Regions from separate parts of the Pseudomonas sp. FA117 genome, predicted to be linked through region 4. Evidence: riboswitches for the same ligand, from Rfam matches in the RefSeq annotation. Region 4 holds a riboswitch; each other region holds the start of a gene.
What was found. A riboswitch is a leader RNA that binds a small molecule or an ion and turns the genes downstream of it on or off. The one in region 4 is predicted to bind cobalamin.

Region 1: linked by a shared signal. The riboswitch ahead of AC1TXO_RS12440 (ABC transporter ATP-binding protein) and the one ahead of AC1TXO_RS10905 (TonB-dependent receptor) in region 4 are both predicted to bind cobalamin.
Region 2: linked by a shared signal. The riboswitch ahead of cobO (cob(I)yrinic acid a,c-diamide adenosyltransferase) and the one ahead of AC1TXO_RS10905 (TonB-dependent receptor) in region 4 are both predicted to bind cobalamin.
Region 3: linked by a shared signal. The riboswitch ahead of AC1TXO_RS13915 (CbtB domain-containing protein) and the one ahead of AC1TXO_RS10905 (TonB-dependent receptor) in region 4 are both predicted to bind cobalamin.

Annotation. Positions count from the first base shown of each region.
Region 1 is NZ_CM170675.1:2,714,447-2,718,162, forward strand. Features, by position in the region: gene AC1TXO_RS12435 (ABC transporter substrate-binding protein) at 1-665, opposite strand, end outside; gene AC1TXO_RS12440 (ABC transporter ATP-binding protein) at 662-1,438, opposite strand; cobalamin riboswitch at 1,547-1,753, opposite strand; gene AC1TXO_RS12445 (hypothetical protein) at 1,802-1,972, opposite strand; gene AC1TXO_RS12450 (efflux transporter outer membrane subunit) at 2,137-3,534, opposite strand; gene AC1TXO_RS12455 (helix-turn-helix transcriptional regulator) at 3,552-3,716, opposite strand, start outside.
Region 2 is NZ_CM170675.1:1,497,676-1,501,391, reverse strand. Features, by position in the region: gene AC1TXO_RS07085 (cobyrinic acid a,c-diamide synthase CobB) at 1-707, opposite strand, end outside; gene cobO (cob(I)yrinic acid a,c-diamide adenosyltransferase) at 704-1,315, opposite strand; cobalamin riboswitch at 1,461-1,682, opposite strand; gene AC1TXO_RS07075 (hypothetical protein) at 1,820-2,398, shown strand; gene AC1TXO_RS07070 (C40 family peptidase) at 2,442-2,978, opposite strand; gene AC1TXO_RS07065 (C40 family peptidase) at 3,114-3,716, opposite strand, start outside.
Region 3 is NZ_CM170675.1:3,026,349-3,030,064, reverse strand. Features, by position in the region: gene AC1TXO_RS13925 (cobalamin biosynthesis protein) at 1-332, opposite strand, end outside; gene AC1TXO_RS13920 (CbtA family protein) at 332-1,024, opposite strand; gene AC1TXO_RS13915 (CbtB domain-containing protein) at 1,035-1,220, opposite strand; cobalamin riboswitch at 1,319-1,539, opposite strand; gene AC1TXO_RS13910 (hypothetical protein) at 1,706-2,437, shown strand; gene AC1TXO_RS13905 (alpha/beta hydrolase) at 2,450-3,334, opposite strand; gene AC1TXO_RS13900 (metal-dependent hydrolase) at 3,526-3,716, shown strand, end outside.
Region 4 is NZ_CM170675.1:2,361,103-2,364,818, reverse strand. Features, by position in the region: gene AC1TXO_RS10915 (GNAT family N-acetyltransferase) at 1-7, shown strand, start outside; gene AC1TXO_RS10910 (outer membrane beta-barrel protein) at 78-824, opposite strand; cobalamin riboswitch at 987-1,189, shown strand; gene AC1TXO_RS10905 (TonB-dependent receptor) at 1,302-3,443, shown strand; gene AC1TXO_RS10900 (acetyltransferase domain-containing protein) at 3,563-3,716, shown strand, end outside.

The DNA of each region.
Region 1 (3,716 bases), 350 kb from region 4:
CTGATCAGAGCCTGCGGCATGCCCAGGCGCCCCGAGGTGGTGGGGCGGTCTTCGCCGCTGTCGTAGAGGAACACCCGTGGCCGTTGCCCGGCCTGGGCCACTTGCGCCGCGACCCGTTCGACCCGCTGGCGCAGCTGGCTGACCAGCACGCTGGCGCGCTCGCGCACATCGAATATCCGACCCAGGTTGTCCAGGTCGCGGTACAGGTCTTCGAGGCTGGCCTGGCGCTGCGGCATGATCCACGAGCACGACTCGCTCAGCTCGTACACCGGGATACCGAATGGCGCCAGGGTCTGGGGCGTGACCGGGCCGCCGATGCGCATGCCATAGCTCCAGCCGGCCAGGAAAAAGTCGGCATCGGCATCGAGCAGGTTCTCCACAGACACATAGCGCGGTGCCAGCTCCGGCAGGCCTGCCAGCGCCTCGCGCAGGCTCGGGTCGAGGGTCTTCCAGCCGCTGATGCCGCTGTAGCCGGCCATGTGATCGCGCAGGCCCAGGGCCAGGAGCATGCCGGTGAGGTTGATGTCGTGGCTGACGGCGTGCTGCGGCGCGTGGGTGAAGGTCACGTCACGGTCGCAACTGCGTACGGTCAGCGGGTAGCTTTCGGCCTGGGCGAACAGGGGCAGGGCGCTGAGCAGGGCCAGGCAGGTGAGCAGCGGTTTCATGCGGGGCTGATCCAGGTAATGCGTGGATGGGAGGCCAGCGGGTGGCGGTCGACCAGGGCCTGCACGCCGAACACCTCGGCCAGGCATTGCTCGGTCAGCACCTGCTCCGGCGTGCCATGGGTGACGATGCGGCCGCCGTCGATCACGTACAGGCGGTCACAGAAGGCGGCTGCCAGGTTCAGGTCGTGGAAGCTGGCCAGCAGGCTCAGGCCGGTACCGCGCAGTTGCTGCAGCAGGGCCAGCTGGAAGCGGGGGTCGAGATGGTTGGTCGGCTCGTCGAGAATCAGCAGGCGCGGCTCCTGGACCAGCGCCCGGGCCAGCAGCACGCGCTGCTTTTCGCCGCCCGACAGGCAGACGAACGCATCCAGGGCGCGGGGCAGCAGGCCGAGCCTGGCCAGGGTGTCGTCGATCAGGCCCGGGTCGCCGTCGCCGTCGAACCAGCCCAGGTGCGGCGTGCGGCCCATGGCCACGACATCGCGCACGGTCAGGCCGAAGTCCTCGGGAAATTCCTGCAGCATCACCGCGATACGCTGCGCTACCCAGCGTGGGTTGCGTTGCCAGATGTCTTCGCCATCGAGCTGGACCTGGCCAGCGTGCGGGCGATTGAAGCGGTAGGCACAGCGCAGCAGGCTGGTCTTGCCGCTGCCGTTTGGGCCGATCAGGCCGACGAACTCGCCGGCGCCGATCTGCAGGTCGATGTTCTCGAGCAGGGCGCGCCCACCGCTGTGCGGCGACCAGTGCAGGCCTTGGATATGCAGGGTGGGGCGTGACATGAGCGGACCGTCGCAGGGTGAGTGAAACCCGAACGGTGGATGCGCGTGGAGGCGTCGCGCAGGCAAGGCTGCCGCGAAGACCGGCCCACGCCCGCCCACCGCGGGTGTTGCCAACTGCAGTGACAGGCCGGTCTCCGGGCTTGCGAGGGGCGTGAGGCACTCACCTTCCCATGCCGCAGGCACAGTGGTGTATCGAATGCGTCGCTCGCTTACCGTTGCGGGGGCAGCGCCGGACTGGTCGCACTGGGCGAGGCACCGGCTTCCCGTTTAATCCCCGACACGGCGGTCGTGGACACCTGAAACAAGGGGCGCATCTGAGCATTTATGGGCAGGGGAGTCAACCGCGGCCCGGGCCGCAGGCGCTCAGGCACCGGACTCCGGATCGCTGGCCGGCACGCCGGGGCGATTGTCTTCATCCTCGTTGAGGTCAGGGTCCACGTCCGGGTCATCGACGCGGTCGTTGCGGGGCTCAGGCTCGAGCTCGGGCCAGTCGCTCTGAGCGTCGCCGCCGCCCATCCAGTGCTTTTCGTTCATGACGTCCACCCTCGCTGGGTTGAAAAAAGGCCCACCCGCAGGCGGGCCAACACAGGAGTGAGGGGCCGCCCTTGGGCAAGCCCTCATTATCTGGGAGTGGCTGTCGAGCCAGTGCGGTCCATGCAACTGACGTCAGTGCCGACCGACGGTTGCGCAAGCGGGCTTCATGGATGGGGCGCCCAACCGCCGCCGAGGGCGGCGTACAGGTTGACCTCGGCGAGCAACTGGGCCAGCCGGTCGTTGATCAGCCCCTGCTGGGCGCTGAACAGCGAGCGCTGGGCGTCGAGGAAGGTCAGGCTGCTGTCGACGCCGATGCGATAGCGGTTGCGGGCCAGGTCGTAGTAACGCTGGGTCGAATCCACCAGGTCACGCTGGGCCAGCAACTGGCGCTGGTAGGTCGCCCGCGCGGCAAGCCCGTCGGAGACTTCCTGGAAGGCCACCTGGATCGATTTTTCATAGCGCGCGACCTCGATCTGCTTTTGCAGGCGTGCGTAATCGAGGCTGGCACGCAGGCTGCCGGCTGTGAACAGCGGCAGGTTGATCTGTGGCTGGAACAGCCAGGTGCCGCTGCCGCCGTCGAACAGGCCGGACAGCTCGCGGCTGCTGCTGCCGGCATTGGCGGTCAGGCTGATGCTGGGAAAGAACGCTGCCCGGGCTGCGCCGATGTCGGCGTTGGCAGCGCGCAGCTGGTACTCGGCTTCGAGGATGTCGGGGCGACGCTGCAGCAGTGCCGAGGGCAAGCCGGCCGGCAGGCCGATCATCTGCTGCGCCGCCAGCGGCAGGCCTGGGTTGCCCTCGTCCAGGGGCACACCGACCAGCAGGGTGAGCTGGTTGATGTCCTGGGCCACCTGGCGCTGATAGCGGGCGACGGCGGCGCGGGCGCTGTCGACGCTGGTCTGCGCCTGGATCTGTTGCAGCGCTGACGCGGTGCCGGCGCGGCGCTGGCCTTGGGTCAGGCGCAGGCTCTGCTGGTCGGCGGCAAGGGTCTGGCGCGACAGTTCGAGCAGTTCGAGGTCGGCGCGCCAGGTCAGGTAGCCACTGGCGACACTGGCCACCAGGCCCAACTGCACGCTGCGCTGCGCCTGTTCGCTGGGCAGGTAGGTGAGCAGGGCCTTGTCGCTGAGGCTGCGCAGGCGGCCGAACAGGTCGAGCTCATAGGCGCTCACGCCCAGGGTGGCGGCGTAGGTCTGGGTGATGGCGCCGTCGCCGGTGCCGGTCATGCTGCGCGGCAGATACTGACGCTGGCCCTTGGTATCGGCGGAAACCTTGGGCAGCAGTTCGGCGCGCTGGATGCGGAACTGCGCGCGATAGGCTTCGACATTGAGCGCCGCCACCCGCAGGTCGCGGTTGTTGAGCAGGGCGCTGTCGATCAGCTGGCGCAGCAGCGGATCCTTGAACACCTGGTGCCAGTCTTCGCTCTGGCGGGTGGCTGTGGTGTCGCCCTGGTAGGCCGCCCCCGTGGGGAAGCTGGTCGCGACGGGCGCGTCCGGGCGTTCATAGTCGGGGGCCAGGGTGCAGCCGGACAGCAGTATGGCCAGCAGGGCAGCGGGGTATCTGGGCATTGCGGGTTCTCTGGGTTTCAGGCGCCGGCCATCCATCTGGCCAGGCCGTGGCGGCCGCTGACACCGAGCTTGGCGGTGGCGCGCTTGAGGTAGGTTTCCACTGAACTGATCTTCACGTTCAGACGCTGCGCCATTTCCGGTACCGTGCCGCCGGTAAGCAGGCCCAGGCAGACTTCCTGTTC
Region 2 (3,716 bases), 860 kb from region 4:
CTTGTGCCCGGCTCCACCGCTTGCGGCTCGACGAACGCCACCGGTGGCGGCAAGGCGGCATCGCAGCTGGCGCCCAGGGCTTCGGCGGCCGCGTCGAGGCGGGCGTCGAGGTCGTTCAGTTCGCTGGCCTGGACCAGCCCCAGGTGGCGGCTGGGCAGCTCGATGCCGCGTTCGCGCGACAACCCACCGTACCAACGCAGGCCTTCGGTCAGGCTGCCTTCGAGCAGCTGCGCATGGCGCAGGCTGCCGACCCGGTTGGCCAGCACGCCGGCAAACGGCAGGTCGGCCTGGTAGCGCGCCAGCCCCAGGGCCAGGGCGCCAAAGGTCTGGGCCATGGCCGTGCCGTCGATCACCGCCAGCACCGGCACGCCGAAATGCCGCGCAAGGTCGGCGCTCGACGGCGTGCCGTCGAACAGGCCCATGACGCCTTCGATCAGGATCAGGTCGGCTTCGGCAGCGGCCTCCCACAACAGGCGACGGCTTTCCTGCTCGCCGATCATCCACATGTCCAGCTGGTACACCGGCGCACCGCTGGCGCGCTCGAGAATCATCGGGTCGAGAAAATCAGGCCCGCACTTGAACACCCGGACCTTGCGCCCGAGGTTGCGGTGCAGGCGCGCCAGGGCGGCGGTGACGGTGGTCTTGCCCTGGCCGGATGCCGGCGCGGCAATCAGCACCGCCGGGCAGTGACGTGAGGCTCGAGTCACAGTTCGACGCCCTTCTGCGCACGGATGCCCGCCTGGAAGGCGTGCTTGAGCATGCCCATCTCGGTGACGGTGTCGGCCAGTTCGACCATTTCCGGCTTGGCCCCGCGACCGGTGACGATCACATGCTGCATCGGCGGGCGCGCCTGGATGTCCGAAAGCACCTGGTCGAGGTCGAGGTAGCCGTGCTTGAGAGCGATGTTCAGTTCATCGAGTACCACGAACTGTACCGAAGGATCCTGCAGCAACTGGCGAGAGACTGCCCAGGCCGCTTCTGCAGCGGCGATGTCGCGCTGGCGGTCCTGGGTTTCCCAGGTAAAGCCTTCGCCCATCACGTGATAGCGCACTTCATCGGGGAAGCGGCGGAAGAACAGTTCTTCGCCGGTGCTGTTGCGCCCCTTGATGAACTGCACCACCCCGCACTGCATGCCATGCCCGAGCGCGCGGGCGAGCATGCCGAAGGCCGAGCTGCTCTTGCCCTTGCCATTGCCGGTCAGCACCAGCAGCAGGCCGCATTCGTTGGGGGAATTGGCGATACGTTCGTCGATGATCGCCTTCTTGCGCTGCATGCGCGCCAGGTGGCGTTCGTCGCGTTCGGTGGATTCGCTCATCAGGGGTTCTCCGCAGGCTGTCGACGCGCCGGTGGGGCACTCGCGGGCGGGCACCAGGCAACGACAGATAAACAAGGCAGGCAAGCGAAGGGCGCGCGCAGGGGCCGTGGCAATAGCACGGGTCAGCGCGCATCACCCTCCGTGATGCCGTTGGCAGTGACAGGCCGGTCTCCGGGCTCGTGAGCCGGGCCCTGGCCCGAAACCGCGCGCCTTCCCGGGGGACGAATGCCCCAGTGGCCCTGCGCGATCTTGACTCACCTACCGTTGCGGGGGCAGCGCCGGATTCGCGCCTTGCTGGCGCCCACCGGCTTCCCAGTTTCACCCTGACGGAGCCGATCCGCAGAGCACCTGAAACACGCCGCGAAGGTTAGAGGGTTGCACCGGGAGCGTCAATTGAACACCGACGATGAACGGTTGATGTGGATGCTTGTCTCACTATCGAAGCAGTGATATCACATAGCCATCACCCAGCTGCACGCGACCATAATAAAAGGAGAGCGCGTCATGCAAGGCTTGATCATCCACAACCCGCACCTGGAATTCCTGCGTCCGGCCCTGGAACGCTGGGTCGACTGCATCGACCGTTTCAACCAGATCCATGGCGACGGCGATGCGCCCTACTGGCATGGCGCCCAGGCCAATGCCGGGATCCTCGCCGCCGCAGCCTGGCAGGCCGAGCTGGTGGCGCTGCAGCACTACCAGAGCAAGAAGCAGCGTGACGAAGGCGAGCGCGAGGGGCGCTGCGATCTGTCGATTGCCGGCGCCGAACACTCCATTCATCTGCACACCGAGCAGCGCTGGCCAAAGATTGCCCGCCTGGACCTGGCGGGCGCCCTGCAGGAGAGCGCGACCTTGGCGCGGCTGACCGCCTACCCCAGCCAGCTGAAGGCCGGAGCGCTGTTCGTCAGCCCATGGAAGGCGGGACAGCATGCCAGCCCGGAGGAATTGCAGGATCTGGTCGATGACTTGAACAAGCACACAGCCTGCGCAATTGCCTGGTACTTCCCGTATGCGTACCGCAAGTTGCATAACGAGTCAGGGCAGTATCATCCAGGGGTGGCGTTGTTGCTCAAGCAGGCTTGAGTACAGGGCTCGGGGGCTGCTGCGCAGCCCTTTCCCGACACCATCAGGGGTTCTGCGCGAGATGCCCCGGCGCCAACACCCGCTTGGCCTGCAGGTACGCCTTGGACCAGTAGCTGTTCGACAGGTAGTCGAGCCGCACGGTACCGCCGGTGGACGGCGCATGCACGAAGCGCCCCTCCCCCACGTAGATCCCCGCATGGCTCACCTGCGAGCCGCCGCCGGTGGCGAAGAACACCAGGTCACCGGACTGCAGTGAATTGATGTCAACGCTCGGGGCACGCATGACGATCATCTCGCGGGTCGAGCGCGGCAGGTTGATGTTCGCCGCACCGCGGTACACATAGCCGATCAGCCCGCTGCAATCGAACCCCGAATCCGGCGTGTTGCCGCCCCAACGGTACGGCGTGCCGACCAGGCCGATGGCACGGATCAGCACGTCGTCCGCCACAGGCGAAGATGAAGGCTGGTCGATGAAGGTGACCTGCGGCTTGACCACAGGGGCCGGAGCCGGAGCACGGCTGGAACAGGCGGCGAGCAGTGCCGCGAGGGAAAGGAGTGCGAAGCGCGTCAGCATCGTCATGGGTCAGAACCTGTCTGAGACCAATCGGCCGCAGCCGAAAAAAGAGTTAAGGATTTAGATTAGACGCTATTCGTAAATGCGCACGGCGGCTAGCTTTTCAGCTACGCCGCCGTGCGAGGATACAGCATTTTGATATCAGTTGCGCGACAGGGTGGTGGTCGGCGCCATGGCCAAGGCACGCTTGGCTTCGATGAAGGTCTTGCTCCAGTAACGGTCATCGAGGTTGTCGATGCGCACGCCACCGCTGCGGCGGCTGCTGGAGTGGATGAACTGGTTGTCGCCCAGGTAGATGCCGGCGTGGCTGACGCGGCCGCGACCGTTGGTGCTGAAGAACAGCAGGTCACCCGGCTTGAGCTTGTTGCGTGCAACCTTGGGGGCGTCGACGTTGATCATCTCGCGGGTCGAACGCGGCAGGTTCATGCCCGCCTCTTCGCGGAACAGGTAGCCGATGAAGCCGCTGCAATCGAAGCCGGACTGTTCGGAGGTGCCCCCGAAGCGGTAGCGGGTGCCGATCAGCGACATGCCGCGCTCCAGGATGCTGTCCGCGAGGACTGGCAACTGGTAGGGCTTGCTGTTGCTGGAGAAGGCTTGCAGGTCTTCGTCGGTGGCGAGGTCTTCCTCATCGAAGACCGACGAATGCGAAGCGTTGGCCTTGACCGCGCTTTGTGCGGTGACCGAGGGGCGATCCTGGGGCTGGGAAATCGGGCCTTGGGCCGCGCAGCCAAAAAGCAGGGTCAC
Region 3 (3,716 bases), 670 kb from region 4:
ACGGGATCCGCGTGCCGGTCGCCGGCCGCTGCCAGCGCGGCACTTTCGGCCACGCCCCAGCAGCCGGTGGCTTCGAAGGCAATCGCGGAGCGGTGGCTGAGTCGGGGAAGGTAGGGCTGTAGCTGCAAGGCCGAGTAGAACACCAGGGGTAGTCCGAGTCGTTCGGCCAACTGCCGCAACCCTGGCTCGTCGGCCTTAAGATCGATACTGGCAATACCTCGCAGCTCTGCCAGCGCCAGGCCGTTGTCGGCCAGGGTGCGCCGCAACAGGGTGTCCAGCACCTGCAGCGGACACCCTCGACGGCAACCGAAACCGGCGTACAGCGCCGTCATCAGGCCTGCGCGGATCGGCGGTAGAGCCAGGCGCTGATCAGGCCCAGGGCCACCCAGAACGCGGCATTGGTCAGCCAGGAGGCGACCTTGAACTGTGCCTCAAGCGCTTCGGGCGCCAGGCTTTCGTGGACTTCGGGCTGAGGTGCGCCGATCAGGTGAGGCACCACCAGCAACGCTGCGCCCAGCACCTTGAGCAACCAGTGGCGGGCGAACACCAGCAGTGCCAGGCCCACGGCGGTGGCGGCAGCGGTGCCGATCCACCAGGTCTGGCGCTGGGCCAGGTCGGCAGCGGCGGTGCCGGGCAGTTCCGGTGGCAGGCCCAGGGTTGGCGCCAGGCAGAACACTGCGAAGCCGCCCAGGCCCCACAGCGCGCCAGTGCTGACCCGTCCAGGCTCGCGCAGGCTGTACAGCGCCGCAAGAATCAGGGCAAAGCCGACCGCCACCACCAGGTTGCCGCCCGTGGTCGACAGCACGCGCTGCCAGCCGTCTTCCGGCGACCAGGCTTCTTCACTGTGTTCATGGCCTGCGCCGGCTTCGCCGCCGGCATGTTCGTGCTGTTCGGCCGGCGCGGCGTTCTCGTAGGTTTCAGCCTGCAGAATCAGCGGCGCGACCCAGAAGCTTTGCAGCAGGGTCAGCAACAGGGCGGCCAGCAGACCGCTGAAGCCCGCGGTTCGGGCAATACGCTTGATCATTGCTGGGCACTCAGTGGCAAGGGAAGGCGGCGCTGTGGCGCGTGTCGTGGGCCGCGTTGTGCACGGCCTCCAGGTGCGAGAACCCGGCGAAGTACACCAGGCACAGGCCCAGCAGGCTGGCGCCGACCGCGACCACGAGGCGCTGGCTGAGGCTGACGGGAGTGGCGATGCTGTGTTTGGCGCTGGTGACGGACATGACGCATTCCTCTGCTTTTTTTTCATGGCGACAGGAAGCGCGGCGACCCCGGACGAACATCGCCCGGGGTCAGCAACAGCGCCCGCCCACCGCGGGGTGTGATCAAGGTACGTCGGGCCGGTCTCCGGGCTGACGAGCAGGAGCGGGGCTCCCGGTGTGGCGTCACCTTCCCATGCCGTACTGCCGACACAGTGGATCAGACGCGCGCTCGCTTACCGTTGCGGGGGCAGCACCGGACTTGTCCGGCCCATGACTGGACCTGGACGCACCGGTTTCCCGTTTCACCCCTGTGCGGGGCACCCTACGTAATGTATTAGCAAATCACGGCCGTGTTTGGCCGTCAATTCTTGTTACGAAATGCTCGGCAAGTGCGGCGCGGTGCCCGCTTTGCGCGGTTCGCCGCACTTTTTCCGATTCCCAGGCTCTATCCATGGCCAGGCTGCGCCGATCACCGGCCCGGCCACTGACCCCGGATCCCGGAGCAGATGCCCGTTTCTGTCTTTCATCGCTGCACCCGCCTGTTGCTTGCGGGTGTCATGACCGGCCTGTGCGCCTGTACCGCGCAGGATGGCCGCGACCTGTTCACGCAGTTGGGCAATGGCCAGCCGAGCGAGTTGTTCCAGACCAGCGTCGACCGCATGGCGACCCTGTCGATGCGTGACAACCTGCAGAGCCTGTACCTGCTGATGAACAAGCTGTACCTGCGCAATCCCAACCAGTGGAGGCAGTCCGGCTACCTGGATGCCGCCACCGCCGAACGGCAGATCCGCCAAGCCATCGAGCAGCGCCAGCCGCTGCCGCAATTGGGCGAGCGCCGCGACCTGGCAGCCTTGAGCTATGCCTTGAGCCCGGAGTTTCGTGGCGACCGGGTCGGGGCGTTCATCTATGCCATCGGCAGCATGCTGGTCACCGCCCATGGCGGTCGTACCGAGTTCTACATGACCGACGCCATCGATCCGTTGTTCGTCAACAACGCTGCGCGCAACATCGAGAAGGCCACCTGGATGCTCAGCCAGCGCCAGGACGCCAACGGCGTTTTGCTGCTGTTCTCCAACGAAATCTCCGAGGAAGGCAGCAATCTGAGCTTCGCGGTCGAATTCGGCAAGATCGTCGCGCGCCTGGACCTGCTGGCGCAGATGCTCGACGAGCGCTACCGGCGTATCGGCCTCAACTATGCGCAAAGCCTGTTGTTGATGAACTTCCTGCCGGTGCAGTGAGTGTCGGCACGCTCAGAGCAACGCCTCGATTGCCCGCCGGTAGCGCTGACCCGCCAGGCTCATGCTGTTGTTGTGGGTGGCCCCGGGCACCAGCAGCAGGGTCTTGGGCTCCTGCGCGGCGTCGAACAGCGCCTGACTGAAACGTGGCGGGACGAAGCGATCATCCTGGCCGTGCACCAACAGCAGCGGCAGGCCGACCTCGGCGATCTTGCCCAGCGAGTCGAACTTCTGCGACAGCAGCCAGCGCACCGGCAGCGAGGTGTCGGCCACTGCGGTGGCAACGTCGCCAAGGGAGGTGAAGGTCGACTCCAGGATCAGCCCGCGCGCGGGGACCGGCTGGCCATCCTCACGCGCATGGCGGCTCAGTTCCGAGGCCAGTTCCACCGCCACCGCACCGCCCAGCGAATGGCCGAAGATCAGGCGTTTGCCCGCTACCGGCTGCAGCTGGGCGAAGCGCTCCCAGGCGATGCGTGCATCTTCGTAGACCGTGGCCTCGGACGGCAGGTCGCCCCGACTCTGGCCAAAGCCGCGGTAGTCCACGGCGAGCACCGAATAGCCCATGGCATGCAGTTGCTCGATGCGGAACAACTGGCCGGTGAGGTTCCAGCGCACGCCGTGCAGGTAGAGAATCGCCGGGGCATCGGCGCGCCTGGCCGGCCACCACCAGGCGTGCAGGCTCTGGCCGTCGGTGAAGCTGCGCGGGCGCAGGTCCAGTTCCTGCACCTCGGCCGGCAATCCGCGGAACCAGCTGGCCTGGCCCGGTTCGATGCGAAACACCAGTTCCCGCTCCTTGTGCTGGAGCACGGCGCAGCCTGCCGGCAGGCCCACCACCAGCAGGGTCATGGCCAGCCAGGCCAGCCAGCGGCGTTTGAAGTGGGTCAGCAGGGATTCGGTCATGGGCGTCTTCGGCAGCAGGGGAACCGTCGCGTTTTAGCAGAAGCCGTGGTCCGTAGGCAGGAAATTTCTCCCCAGTGGTTGCATGACATGTTTGCAAGCTGTTTCCCAGGCGCTGTTCGTGCCGCTCAGGGCCTTGCCCGAGCGGGTGCCTGAGGGTAGGTTTGCCTGATTCAACCGATGGAAGGCTCACCTTGGACTCGATCACCCAAGCCGTACTCGGCGCCGCGTTGCAAGGGACGGTGCTCGGCCGCATCCAGGGCCGTCGCTCGCTGCTGTACGGGGCGGCACTGGCCACCGTGCCGGACCTGGACGTGGTGATCCACTACGCCGACCCCGTCTCGCAGATGACCTACCATCGCGGCTTTTCGCATTCGATCTTCGT
Region 4 (3,716 bases):
GCGTTAGCCCCGGTCACTGCGGTCTGCAGGAACGGCACACGCCCGCCCCTGCATGACGCATACAGCCATCTGAGGCATCAGAACGCCAGGCCGACCTTCACGCCAAACTCGTCACGCTTGAGCTTGTTGTTGTCGGCGACCGGCGAATCCTCGTCGAGCTTGTACTCGGTGCGGGTGTAGTACACGCCGGCCTGGATCGGCATGCCGCCCTGCTGGTTCATCAGCAAGGTGACTTCGGCATAGGGGTTGGTGCGGTCCTTCATGTCGACGCTGTCGCTGCCGAAATCGTCGACCTTCAGGCGCGCGCGACCATCAATGGTGTGACGTGCACCGACTTCGACACGCAGGGTCGAGGCGTCGAACTGGTGGTTGTAACCCAGGGCCGCCTTGGCGAACGGCGACTTGTAGGTCAGCTTGGTGTCCAGATCGTTGATCTCGGGCTCGAAGCGGGTCCAGCTGTAGCCGCCGCCGACGATGACGTCGACGAAGTTGCGCGCATCCAGCGCGGCACGCCAGCCAAGGTCGAGGTCGGCCTGGGCCTCCTTGAGCTTGTTGTCGTTCTTCTTGCCGTATTTGGCTTCGGCACCGATCTGGTAGATGAAGCCGGATTCGGCAGTCATCTTGTTGCCGAAGTTGGCGAACACACCGCCTTGGCCCAGGTGCTCCTTGTCGGAGTCGCCGCCGCCTTCGAACTTGAACTTGTCGTAGGAACCGAGCAGGCCGAAGGTGAACAGCGGGTCGGTGCTGGGGGCTGCCATCGCTGCCAGGGGGGCGCCGAGCAGGGCCAGGGCGCAGGTGTGACGCAGCAGTTTTCCAGTGAACATTCGCGAAAGTCTCCATGACGTGAATAAAAAAGGGCGAACGAGCGGTTCGAGACAACGCATGCAGGAAAAGTTCGAAAAAAATTCAATAAAAACGCGCAACCTCGCAGTCCTTCACAGATTTACGCCCATCCAAACGATTGACTCCCCTTGCGTTCGGTGGTCAGATGCGCGCCAGTTTCAGGTGTCCTGCGCCGCCGTGCGCAGGGTGAAACGGGAAGCCGGTGCGTCTTTGCAGACAAGTCCGGCGCTGTCCCCGCAACGGTAAGCGAGCGAAGCTTTCGACACACCACTGTGCATCTGCATGGGAAGGTGAAGGCTTCACGACCCTCGCAAGCCCGGAGACCGGCCTGACGCTTCAGTTGGCAAACCCGCGGTGGGCGGGCGCAGGCCGGTGTTCGCGTGCGCGCCTGCGTGCGTGTTGCTCGTCTTTGCGTTGTTTCCACCGGGCTCCATTCATTCCTGAACCCGTGGAACGACATGTCCCGACACTTCACGCTTCACACCCTGGCCGCCTGCATGGCCGTCTCCCTGCCGGCCCTGGCCGAGCAGCCGCAAGGCAAGGTCCTGGACCTGCCTTCGACCGCCATCACCGACACCCGTGACGAGCACACCGTCGACCTGGCCACCCCCACCCAGGCAGGTTCGCGCCTGAACCTCAGTGCCCTGGAGACACCGGCCAGCACCAGCAGCATCACGTCCGAGCAAATCCAGCAACGCGCCAACCTCACCGTGCAGGACGCCGTGACCCGCTCACCCGGCATCACCTCGGTCGGTACCCCGGGCAACGGCAACACCGCCCTCTCCGCCCGCGGTTTCACCGGCCATTCCTCGGTGATGACCCTGTTCGACGGTTCGCGCCTGTACACCGGTGCCGGCACCCAGACCTTCCCGGTCGACCCGTGGATGGTCGAGCGCATCGACGTGATCCGCGGCCCGGCCTCGGTGCTCTATGGCGAAGGCGCCACGGGCGCGGTGATCAACGTGATCCCGAAAAAGCCCTTCGACGGCGAGATCCGCAACCACCTGCGCCTGGGCTACGGCTCGTGGGATCGCCAGCAACTGGGCCTGGACAGCGGCGGCAGCCTGAGCGAACGCCTGAGCTACCGCCTGACCCTGAACAAGCAGGAGGGCAACGGCTGGGTCGACCGCACCGACTCTCGCAGCCTGGCCCTGAGCGCCGCCCTGCGCTTCGATGCCACCGACGACCTGAGCTTCACCCTGGCCCATGAGCGCGGCGATGCGCAGCCGGCCAACTATTTCGGCACGCCGCTGATCGACGGCCACCTGCGCGACAGCCTGCGCAAGAAGAACTACAACATCCAGAACGATGTGCAGCGCTACCACGACGAGTGGACGCGCTTCAATACCGACTGGACGATCAGCGACAGCGTCACGGCCAGCAACCAGCTGTACTACATCAAGAGTCGCCGGCATTGGCGCAATGCCGAGGACTACCAGTGGATTGGCGAGCAAGAGCAACTGCTGCGCAAGGGTTATCTGGAGATCAAGCACAACCAGGAGCAGATCGGTGATCGCCAGAGCTTCACCTTCGATCACTCGCTGTTCGGCTTGAACAGCAAGACCGTGGTGGGCGCGGAGTACAACAAGATCCGCTTCAATGTCGACAACAACTCGCCGTACAAAGATATCGGTGGCGACTATATCGATCCGTGGCACCCGGCGCCCGGTTGGTTCCAGAGCCAGAATGCAACCCGGCCCCAGACCCTCTCCACCACCCACACTTTCGCGTTGTTCGCCGAGAACCGCACCCAGCTCACCGATCGTCTGTCGCTGGTAACCGGTATCCGCCGCGACCAGAACCATATCGACCGTGACAACCTGATAGATGGCAGCCGCGTCGACCGCAGCCTGCAGGGCGGCAACTGGCGCGCCGGCCTGGTGTTCGCGGTGACCGACGACCTGTCGTTGTACGGTCAGTACTCCACCAGCGAAGACGGTGTGAACAACCTGATCAGCCTCAGCACGCGCCAGATCAACTACGACCTCACAGAGTCGAAACAGACCGAACTGGGCCTCAAGCAGCGGTTCTGGGACGGTCGTGGCGAATGGACACTGGCGGCGTATCACATCGTCAAGAAGAAGCTATTGGTGAATAACCCGGCGTCTGCTCTACATGAGCCACAGCAAGCCGGGCAGCAGACCTCCGACGGTGTGGAAGCAACGCTGGAACTGGACCTCGGCAATCAATGGCAAATGTCCGCGAACGCAGCGGTGGTACGTGCCAAATATGATGAGTTCAATGAAGTGGACGATGACGATGACGATGTCGTCCATGATCGCGCCGGCAACCGCCCGGCCAACGTCCCGCGCCGCACCGCCAACCTCTGGCTGAGCAAAGGCTTCGGCCAGACCGTCGACGCCGGCGTCGGCCTGCGCTACGTCGACCAGCGCTATGCCGACACCGCCAACGCCTACAGCGTCCCCGGCTACACCGTGGTCGATGCCAACCTCGGCTGGCAGGTGCTGCCCGACGTGCGCCTGGGCCTGCAGTTGAACAACCTGTTCAACCGCGACTACGTGGTTGCCGCCCACAGCGACGAACAATGGCTGCTGGGCGCACCGCGCTCGTACTTCGCGACGGTGGACTACAGCTTCTGATCCTGTAGACCTTGCCGGCCCCATCGCGGACTTGTCCCGCGATAGGGCCCGGCAAATCACCACAACACAAGAGATATAAGATAACATTCCAAATCTTAGTCAATTCTCATTGCAGCCCCATGCCATCCACCCCACTCTCTTCCCGCCTGCACAGCATCGACGCCCTGCGCGGGCTGGTGATCCTGTTCATGCTGCTGGACCACGTGCGTGAAACCTTCTTCCTGCACCGTCAGGTCACCGACCCGATGACCCTCGACGCCACTGAGCCCGCCC